DNA from 3 places in the Paenibacillus sp. FSL M7-1455 genome. Region 2 is predicted to be linked to each of the others. Evidence: a T-box and tRNA genes for the amino acid it is inferred to sense, from the RefSeq annotation. Region 2 holds a T-box; the other regions hold tRNA genes.
The links. The T-box of region 2 lies ahead of leuS (leucine--tRNA ligase). A T-box ahead of a tRNA ligase gene usually reads a tRNA of that ligase, here a tRNA-Leu.
Positions count from the first base shown of each region.

Region 1: it has a tRNA-Leu gene. The T-box ahead of leuS (leucine--tRNA ligase) is inferred to sense a tRNA for this amino acid. The anticodon was not compared.
Region 3: it has a tRNA-Leu gene. The T-box ahead of leuS (leucine--tRNA ligase) is inferred to sense a tRNA for this amino acid. The anticodon was not compared.

Region 1 is NZ_JBBORO010000001.1:1,814,528-1,817,800, reverse strand. It holds gene NYE48_RS08435 (ABC transporter ATP-binding protein) at 1-96, shown strand, start outside; gene NYE48_RS08430 (ABC transporter ATP-binding protein) at 93-1,052, shown strand; tRNA gene NYE48_RS08425 (tRNA-Leu) at 1,143-1,227, opposite strand; gene NYE48_RS08420 (hypothetical protein) at 1,456-1,878, shown strand; gene NYE48_RS08415 (hypothetical protein) at 2,078-2,293, opposite strand; gene NYE48_RS08410 (hypothetical protein) at 2,406-2,735, opposite strand; gene NYE48_RS08405 (xanthine phosphoribosyltransferase) at 2,819-3,273, opposite strand, start outside.
Region 2 is NZ_JBBORO010000001.1:4,200,286-4,203,558, forward strand. It holds gene leuS (leucine--tRNA ligase) at 1-1,831, opposite strand, end outside; T-box leader at 1,931-2,176, opposite strand; gene NYE48_RS19420 (ISLre2-like element ISTco1 family transposase) at 2,383-3,273, opposite strand, start outside.
Region 3 is NZ_JBBORO010000001.1:1,720,175-1,723,447, reverse strand. It holds gene NYE48_RS07950 (Cfr family 23S rRNA (adenine(2503)-C(8))-methyltransferase) at 1-87, shown strand, start outside; gene NYE48_RS07945 (CD3324 family protein) at 269-532, shown strand; partial or broken gene rplD (50S ribosomal protein L4) at 533-1,105, shown strand; tRNA gene NYE48_RS07935 (tRNA-Leu) at 1,287-1,371, opposite strand; gene NYE48_RS07930 (hypothetical protein) at 1,460-1,642, opposite strand; gene NYE48_RS07925 (carbohydrate ABC transporter permease) at 1,666-2,757, opposite strand; gene NYE48_RS07920 (carbohydrate ABC transporter permease) at 2,758-3,273, opposite strand, start outside.

The DNA of each region.
Region 1 (3,273 bases), 2.4 Mb from region 2:
TGCCGGGAGCGGCTGCCGGAAACGACCGCCATCGGGGAAACGCACAGCGCAAGCTGCTGGCTGCTGCATCCGCTGGCACGGGAGGTGGCCAGATGAGCACAGAGCCATTGCTCCGGGTCCACCGGCTGAGCAAGCATTTTCACTTGGGACGGGGCCGGACCCTGAAGGCCGTCGATGACGTGAGCTTCAGCGTCCGCCAAGGAGAGACGCTTGGAATGGTAGGCGAATCGGGATGCGGAAAGTCGACGGCGGGACGGACGATCCTCCGCTTGTACGAGCCGACGGAAGGGGAAACCTGGTACGGAGGAACGAACATTTATCGGCTCAAGCCGCGCCAGCTGAAGGCGCTCCGCCGGGAGATGCAGATGATCTTCCAGGATCCCTACGCATCGTTGAATCCGCGCATGACGATCATGGACATTATCGGGGAGGCGCTGGATATTCACCGTCTCGCCGACAGCCGTTCGGCGCGCAGGCATCGGGTCGAGGAACTGCTCCACATGGTTGGCTTAAACCCCGATCATGCCACCCGCTACCCTCACGAGTTCTCGGGCGGACAGCGCCAACGTATCGGGATCGCCCGCGCGCTCGCGGTCGATCCGAAGTTCATCATTTGCGACGAGCCGATCTCGGCGCTGGACGTATCGATCCAGGCCCAGGTCGTCAACCTGCTGAAAGATTTGCAGAAACGGCTTGGACTGACGTACCTGTTCATCGCGCATGATCTGTCCATGGTCAAACATATCAGCGATCGCGTTGCCGTCATGTATTTGGGGCAAATCATGGAGCTGGCCGACAGCGAAACGCTGTATGCGGAACCGCTGCACCCGTACACGCGCGCGCTCATGTCCGCCATCCCCGTCCCGGATCCCGACGTGGAGGCGGGCAAGGAGCGGATCGTGCTCAGCGGCGAGCTTCCCAGTCCGCTCAAACCGCCAAGCGGCTGCCCCTTCCGGACGCGATGCCCTTACGCGGCGGCGGTCTGTGCGGAAAGCAAACCCGAGCTCCGGGAAGCGAAACCGGGGCGCATCGTCGCCTGCCACCTCGTTTAAGAAACCGCGACTCGCCAATTTCTTAGCGGATTGCATAAAAAAACAGACCCGTAAATTATGTTCATAATTTACGGGTCTGTTTATAAGCGATGCGGTCGAGAGGACTCGAACCTCCACGGGGGGTTAGCCCACACGGACCTGAACCGTGCGCGTCTGCCAATTCCGCCACGACCGCATATGTATTCATCGCTTGGCGCTTTCGTTGTTTTATAACTCTTTCGCGGCGACAAGATAGATCATACCATGATTTTAAAATATAGTCAACGCTTTTTCGATATTTTTTAGGGATCCATTTTATGTTTATGAAAATCGGAAGCAACTGCCAGCGAAAAAGCATTGATTAAAATGCGGCAGGCGGGATAAAATAAGAACATGAGTTCCCATGAAAGGCGGTGATCCTTACATGACTGCACCAGGCATAACCCGCGACGAACTGGCGCTGATCAAAAGTTATCTTCTGCTGCAATACATTCACAAAGTGTTTGAGCGGGACCTTCGCATCATGGAAGAAAGCGGCGTGTTCAAAACGCCCGAGCTGTACATGGAGGTGGTGGCCGGAGGCGACCGCCAAGCCTTAACGCTGCTGTCCGGCGTCAAACGCGAATTCAAAAGCCGCCGAATCCGCGTATACCGCATCCTTCAAGACGAACGCGGCATCGGCGCGGAATATGTATGCAGGGGTTACACGGGCGAAATGAACATTTTATGGCCGGCTTTCCGCAGCGAAATGATGGCCCGCATGAAGGCTTATCTGGGACTCGTTCCGAATGTCGGCACCGGCTTTTCTCCGGGCAACCCTCTTTCCCCTCCTGTTTCGACGACGTAAGGATACCCATGTCTTGCCCGCGGGCCGGGAGCCCAGGCTGAAGCCTGACGGAGTCTGGTTTGGAGCATCACGCTGGAACATGCATTCCCCAGCTGCAAAAAAGCCGCTTTAACACCGGAGAAACCCTGCTCTGCCATGTAGGCAGGAGGATTCCCCCAGGTTAAAACGGCTTTGCTTACAGCTATATCATCCCGAAAGCTCAAGCTTCGGGGTTTTTGCGGGGCTCGTCCGCCGGCTGGAACAAATAATTCCGGTCAAGCTTGACGACCTTCCGGTTGCGGCGCCGGATCAGCACATGATTGTCGTCCCACGCCACCACGATGCCTTTTACATCGTTTTCTTCAAGACTGTCGCGAACCACCCTGACCATTTCTCCGGAAAGGCGGTAGTTGTTGAGCTGTTCGTCGGTAATCATCGCAAGCGGCCTCCTTTCCTTTGTTCGTATCACAAAAAAAGACCTAAATGGATTCATTTAGGTCATATCTTTTGCAGCGGCTTGCCGGCTGAATTCCACATTCGTGCAAGAATTAGCGTTGCGCATGCTCTTTGCTGTCATTTTTCTCAAACCAAAAATCAAGCACTGTAGAAGACATCACCCGTTTTTCAACATACTCCACTTGATGAGGGGCGAACAAATCCTTCCAGGAAAAGTCAAGCTCATCACACATACGCACGATGGTCAGAAGTTCCGACCAGGCGACGTAACGTTTGTACCAGAAAAATTGAGGATGCTCCATCATGTAGGGATACAGATCATCAAACTCCGTATGTTTGCAATCCAATGCGCGTTCGAAATGATCTTTGGCTGCAGCCAGTTTATCGACGAAAAACTGTTCGGTTACCGGTTCTTTCCCCATTTCGCTGCCTCCCCTCTCGAGTTCTTAAGTATATTATAAGCGAAAAGGACGCCACTTGAAAGAAATTGTTTATATTTGGACGATCAGTCGGCAAAGGTGATGGTTCCGTGATCGAGCGACTCGATCCTTACAAGCGACTCCAAACGGATTCCCTGCTCGCGGATCGTGCGCGCGCCGGCCTGGAAGCATTTTTCGACGACGACGCCGAGGCCGGCCAGCTCCGCGCCCGAACGTTCGATAATTTTGACGAGCCCTCTGGCCGCATCGCCGTTGGCGATAATGTCGTCGATAAACAGCACCTTATCCTCTGGCCGGATGTACTTGCGCGACAGCATGATATCGGTGACGATCCCTTTCGTAAAGGACGGGACACGCTCGCATAACGCGTCGGGATCGGCCAAAAGCGTTTTTTTGCGGCGCGCGAACACGAGCGGTACCCCAAGCTCCAGCGCCGTCGCAAACGCGACGGAAATGCCCGAGGATTCCACCGTGATGACGCGCGTGACGCCTGCATCCGCAAACCGCGCTGCAAATTCCC
Region 2 (3,273 bases):
TCTCATAGATGCGGAGCGTATCCGCGCCGTAGGTTTCGACGATTTCGTCCGGGTTGATGACGTTGCCGCGGGATTTGCTCATTTTTTCGTTGTTCGTGCCCAGGATCATGCCTTGGTTGACCAGCTTTTGGAACGGCTCCTTCGTGCTGACCACGCCCAGGTCGTAAAGCACTTTATGCCAGAAACGGGCGTACAGCAGGTGAAGCACCGCGTGCTCGACGCCGCCGATGTAGAGGTCGACCGGCATCCACTCGCGCTCTTTTTCCTTCGAAACGAGCGCTTCCTTGTTGTGCGGATCGATAAACCGCAGGTAATACCAGCAGCTTCCGGCCCATTGCGGCATCGTGTTGGTTTCGCGGCGCGCTTTCATGCCGGTTTCCGGATCCACCGTCTCCACCCATTCGGTCACGTTCGCAAGCGGGGATTCCCCGGTTCCCGACGGCTTGATCTGGTCGATGTCCGGCAGCATCAGCGGAAGCTGGTCTTCCGGCACGGTTTTCATCGTTCCGTCTTCGAGGTGCAGGATCGGAATCGGTTCGCCCCAATAACGCTGGCGGCTGAACAGCCAGTCGCGCAGGCGGTAGGTCGTTTTGCCTTGGCCTTTGCCGTTTTCTTCGAGCCATGCGATCATTTTGGCGATCGCTTCTTCGGTGCCCAGCCCGTCCAGGAATCCGGAATTGACGTGTTCGCCGTCACCGGTGTAAGCCTCTTCCTGCACGTTGCCGCCTTTGACGACCTCAATGATGTCCAGGCCGAATTGCTTCGCGAATTCCCAGTCGCGCGTGTCGTGGCCCGGCACCGCCATGATGGCGCCCGTTCCATAACCCGCGAGGACGTAATCGGCGATCCAAATCGGCAGTTTCGCGCCGTTGACCGGATTGACGGCATAGGCGCCCGTGAATACGCCGGTTTTGTCCTTCGCCAGATCCGTGCGCTCCAGATCGCTTTTGCGGGCCGCAAGGTCCTGGTACGCTTTGACCGCTTCCTGCTGCTCCGGCGTCGTGATTTCGGCCACGAGCTCATGCTCGGGAGCCAGCACGCAGTAGCTGGCGCCGAACAGCGTGTCCGGACGCGTCGTAAATACCGTCAATTGGCCGCTATGGCCTTCGATGGCGAAATTCACTTCGGCCCCTTTGGATTTGCCGATCCAGTTGCGCTGCATGTCCTTGATGCTTTCGGACCAGTCGAGCTCCTCCAAATCTTCAAGCAGGCGCTCGGCGTATTCGGTGATTTTCAGCACCCATTGCCGCATCGGCTTGCGGATGACCGGATGGCCGCCGCGTTCGCTTTTGCCGTCGATGACTTCTTCGTTCGCCAGCACCGTGCCCAGAGCCGGGCACCAGTTCACGGGAAGTTCCGCTACGTAAGCGAGGCCTTTTTTGTACAGCTGGATGAAAATCCACTGCGTCCATTTGTAATATTCCGGATCCGTCGTGCTGATCTCGCGGTCCCAGTCGTAGGAGAACCCGAGGGATTTGATCTGGCGGCGGAAATTGTTGATGTTTTTGACCGTGATGTCGCGCGGATGTTCGCCCGTATCGAGCGCGTGCTGCTCGGCCGGCAGGCCGAACGCGTCCCATCCCATCGGATGAAGCACATTGTAGCCGCGCATTCTTTTATAGCGGGATACGATGTCGGTCGCCGTATATCCTTCCGGATGGCCTACGTGAAGGCCGGCGCCGGACGGGTACGGAAACATGTCCAGCGCATAGAACTTCGGTTTGCCGGGATCTTCGCCCGTTTTGAACGTATGGTGCTCATCCCAATACTTTTGCCACTTCGGCTCGATCGACTGGGGATGATACCCCTGAGCCTGCTGATTGTCACTCATCTACTAATGCCCCCTCATACAGTCAGGCGGACGCCTTGCGCGGCCGCAAATTCGCGTGAATCTCATTAAAAAAACCTCTGCAATCCATAGCGTATTAGCGCTAGGGACGAGAGGTTTGATTCCCGTGGTACCACCCTAGTTAGCGGAAAACATGCTTTGCTTCCGCTCCCTTTGCACCCTTAACGGAGGTGAGGCGATGGTTTTTCACGAAAGGAGGGTTCATCCGTCCCCCGTTCAAACCATGACTCCGAGGCGAGTTCATTCCGCTTCGTCAACCGGCTTGCACCGACCGCCGGCTCTCTGGGTGACACCGCCGAAACTACTACCCCTCATCATTGCCATCATGTCATGAAATTGTTGTCAAACATTAAGTCATATTATATATAAAACCCGAATTCTAGTCAATCCGCTCGCTTTTTCGGTCAGTGTCAAGCTAGCGTGGGCAGTCATTTAAGATGCCTGGAACGCGAACCCCGAAGGAACCTCTTCCTTGTAAGCGCTTTGCTTCGTTCTTTCATCAAACACAAGTGATTTGTCAGAATTTTTTGCCGTTATCCGCGAAGTGCTTTGAGTGCCATACCCGTTGTGCTGCTTTGCTTCGGTCCTTGCAGCATGCGAATCATTCCAGCGATACAACCCTTGACCGGTTGCGTCACGTTCTTGAGCAATTGCCGCATGTTTATCGACTGCTGCGGCGTTGCCTGCTTACTCGCTTGTCCTTCAACCGTTCTTACCACCGTGCCCGCTTCTTGAATCCTCATCATCGTCCTCAGCATCGCCCTGACGCCTCGCTCACTCCAACTGTACCCGCCACGCTTCGTCCGCTTGGCGAATATACGCATCTGCGATTCCGCGCTTCCCATCGGGCGCATGCCGCTTGTGTCGATCCCCTTCGCCTGGAGTGTTTTTCGGTAGTCGTCCAAATGCTTCTCATGCCGCTTTAGAAATCTTTTATACGGCTTCCAATCCTTCCGGTTCTCTTCCGCTATCTCTTGCTCCGACACGCCTTCCAGGACCGCCATAAGCGCGGCTGCATCCTGTTTGGCCAAAGACCGTCTCACGGTCTCCCACACCTGCGGCAAATGACCAACAAAGCGTTTCAAATCACGCGCCACATGAAAGCGGTCCAGCATGTACAGACATTGGTGAAAGTAGGATGTACATTCCCCGATCCACGCCGCGCCGTCTCCGTTCACCACAAGCCACGTGTTCTCGTCGATTTCGTAACGCTCCACCAGAAAGTCCCCGAACCCTTCCCAGAAGTCGCCGCCGCTCGTATGCAGGTAATGCTGTTTGTTCTTCAGCTGTACCCGCTTGCCGTTCTTCTCCCAGCCTTCGTGTACGACTGCAATTGCGTTCTCCATCCCGCGCTTTTTGCTCCGCTGCAGCTTCGTGTACAGCCCATCCACTTCCACGAACAGCACGCGGGCAGCGCGCCGTTT
Region 3 (3,273 bases), 2.5 Mb from region 2:
CAAGGAATCAAGGTCACTGTGCGAACCCAATTCGGAACGGACATTGATGCAGCATGCGGTCAACTATACGGTCACGACAGTCAATGAGTTAGCACGAAAACATATCGATCAAGGAGAATGAATGATGTCTCGTCACAACCTTGCAATCACCCATGTTCAATTCCATGCAAAGACAGATATTTGGTGATATTTGCATGGAATAACGTCATCACCAATCATGCTGGCTTTGCTGCTTGAGATAGGATATGAATTCAAGGAGTGGGTCTTCATGAGATATATTAACGCGAACGCGATTCTCCCCAAAGAATTGGTCGAAAAGTTGCAAAATTTTGTGCAAGGCGAGTACCTTTATATTCCGGCAATCAAGGATCAACACAAACATTGGGGGGAATTATCCGGTTCCCGGGAGGAAATCGATCGGCGAAACCGGGACATCATGCACGCTTACGCTTGCGGTGCTTCGATTCAAGAACTCGCAGAATCTTACTGCCTTTCGGTTTATGCCATCCGAAAAATCATTTACAGCAAATAAAAACTTGAAGCATCCATTTTCGGCATCGTTCCCCATGAACCGGTTATGCATGAAGCCGTTGTCAATTACCTGGCAAATAAACGCAGAGGAACGCAATCTGCATTAACACGCGGTGAAGTTAGGGGCGGCGGCAGAAAACCGTATAAGCAAAACAAAATCGATCGGTCTAGAGCGGGTTCGATTCGCATGCCGCATTGGCGAGGCGGAGGAGTCGTGTTTGCTCCCAAACCCCGGGACTACAGCTACAAGCTCAATAAAAAGGTGAAGCGGCTCGCTCTAAAATCGGCATTGTCCAGCAAGGTCCAAAACAAAGAATTCATTGTCGTCGACGAGATCAAGTTGGAACATTACAGGACGAAGACCATCGTAGCTATGCTTCATGCTCTTGGGGCGGATAAAAAGGCGCTGATCGTTACGCCTACTATCGATAACATTGTGATGAAGAGCGCCAATAACATCCCTGGCGTGGAAACGGCCGCAGCCGATTCCCTCAACGTATACCAAATTCTGAAATGCGATCGATTCATCATCGCCAAAGAAGCCGTCACGATGATCACGGAAATGTACTCGTAAATGAGGCAAATACCATGCATGATTTGAATCCGTACTCATGACTTCTAAGCTCTATGACCGTTTCAAAGTCCCTTCTGCCCTGGTAGAGAACAACAACTTCATGATCAAAATACAAAAAAGCTCGATACAAAAAAGCTCGCAAACGGCTATAAAAGCAATCTGCGAGCTTTTTCTGATGTAATGCGGTCGAGAGGACTCGAACCTCCACGGGGGGTTAGCCCACACGGACCTGAACCGTGCGCGTCTGCCAATTCCGCCACGACCGCATATCGGTCATCGTCTTCGTCGAAAGCATTCTTTCGCGGCGACAAGATAGATCATATCATGACAAGCCTCTCATCGTCAAGCATTTTGTTAAAAAAAGTTTTCGAGAATAAAAGACGCCAATTTCGTCCTCCGCAAATGCCCCGGCCCTCCCCGAAAAAACACGGGCACATCCGCGCAAAGCCCCCGTTCCGGCGGCTCTTTCCGGACATGCCCCATGTTCGTGACCCAATAACGCAAAACATGACTGCGGTATTTTCCGATGTTTATCATTAAGCGGGAACTTCTTCCCTCGTTTACCCTTTCACCGAACCGCCCATCAACCCTCTGACGAAATATTTTTGCAGCAGGAAGAAAATCGCCAGCGGCATCAGCATGGAGATGAAGGCAGCGGACGTCAGCAGGTGCCAGTCGTTTCCGCGGGAGCCGACGAGGTCGGCGATCTTCATCGACATGACCTGCACTTCCGGCTGGTTGCCGATAAAGATGAGCGAAACCAGATAATCGTTCCATACCCACAGGAACTGGAAAATGCCGATCGAAGCCAGCGCAGGCACCGACAAAGGCAAAATCAGCCTGCTGAAAATGGTAAAATGGCTCGCGCCGTCGATAAAGGCGGATTCGAACAAATCCTTCGGCAGCTGGCTGATGAAGTTATACATGAAATAAGTGACCAGCGGCAGGCCAAAAGCCGAATGCGCCAGCCAGATGCCGAGATAGCTGCCGTTCAGGCCCAGCGCGGTATAATCCTTCAGCACCGGAATCAGCGCCACCTGCAGCGGAACGACCAGCATCGCGATGATGACCGCGAACAGCGTTTTCCGGCCGGGGAACCGCAGCCAAGCGAAGGCATAAGCGGCAAACGAAGCGATCAGGATCGGGATGACGGTCGCCGGGATGGCGATCGTCAGCGTATTCCAGAACGCTTGCGAGAGGCCCGTTCCCTTTTCCTTCGTTTCGCTGCCGTCCGGTCCTTTCAGCGTGTACTCTTTGCCGGAAATGACGTTTTTGTAGTTGTCGAGCGTCAGCTGGGTGCTCGCCACCCAACCCGGTTTTTGCACGCTGATCTCGCGGTTGCGGCGGTTCTCCCAAATAAGGCGCTCGTCTCCCGACTTTACGCCCGCTTTCAGCTGATCGTCGGAGTAGGTTTTGCCGTTCACTTCGATCGGCTGGCGCAGGTCCACGTCCCTGGACAGCTTGATCGTATCCGTCGTTTTCCATTCCTGATGCGGGAACACCTTCCACCAGCCGGTCTGAAGAATATCCGCGGCAGGTCTGAAGGAAGAAATCAGCAGGCCCACGGTCGGAATCAGCCAAATGAAGCAAATGATGCCAAGAATGAGGTTAACGAGCCACTTTTTGCCCTTTTTCTTCTTTTTTCCGGCCATTTAGAATCCCCCCTGCTTGCGGATTTGGCGAAGGTTGAAGTAGATCACAGGCAGCACCGCGATCAGGAGCACAATCGCCAGCGTCGAACCGTACCCGAAGTTGCGGTACATGAAGAACTGCCGGTAAAACTGCGTCGCCACCACTTCGGTGTCGTATTGGCCGCCCGTCATGACCATGACGACGTCGAATATTTTCAGCGTGAACACGATGATCGTCGTCGTGACCGTCAGCAGCGTCGTCGAGATATACGGGATGATGATGCGGAAAAAGATGCGGATCTCCCCCGCCCCGTCCACGCGCGCCGCTTCAAGGATGTCGTCGGGAACGCCTTTGATCGCCGCCGAAAAAATCACCATCGCAAAGCCTGTCTGCATCCATATCAGGATGATGATCAGGAAAAAGTTGTTCCATGGCTGCAGCATGGTCACCCAGGCCTGCGGCTCGCCCCCAAGCGCGATCACGATCGCATTCAGGAGGCCGATCTGCTCGGTGCCGGGCTGGTAATAATAAACGAA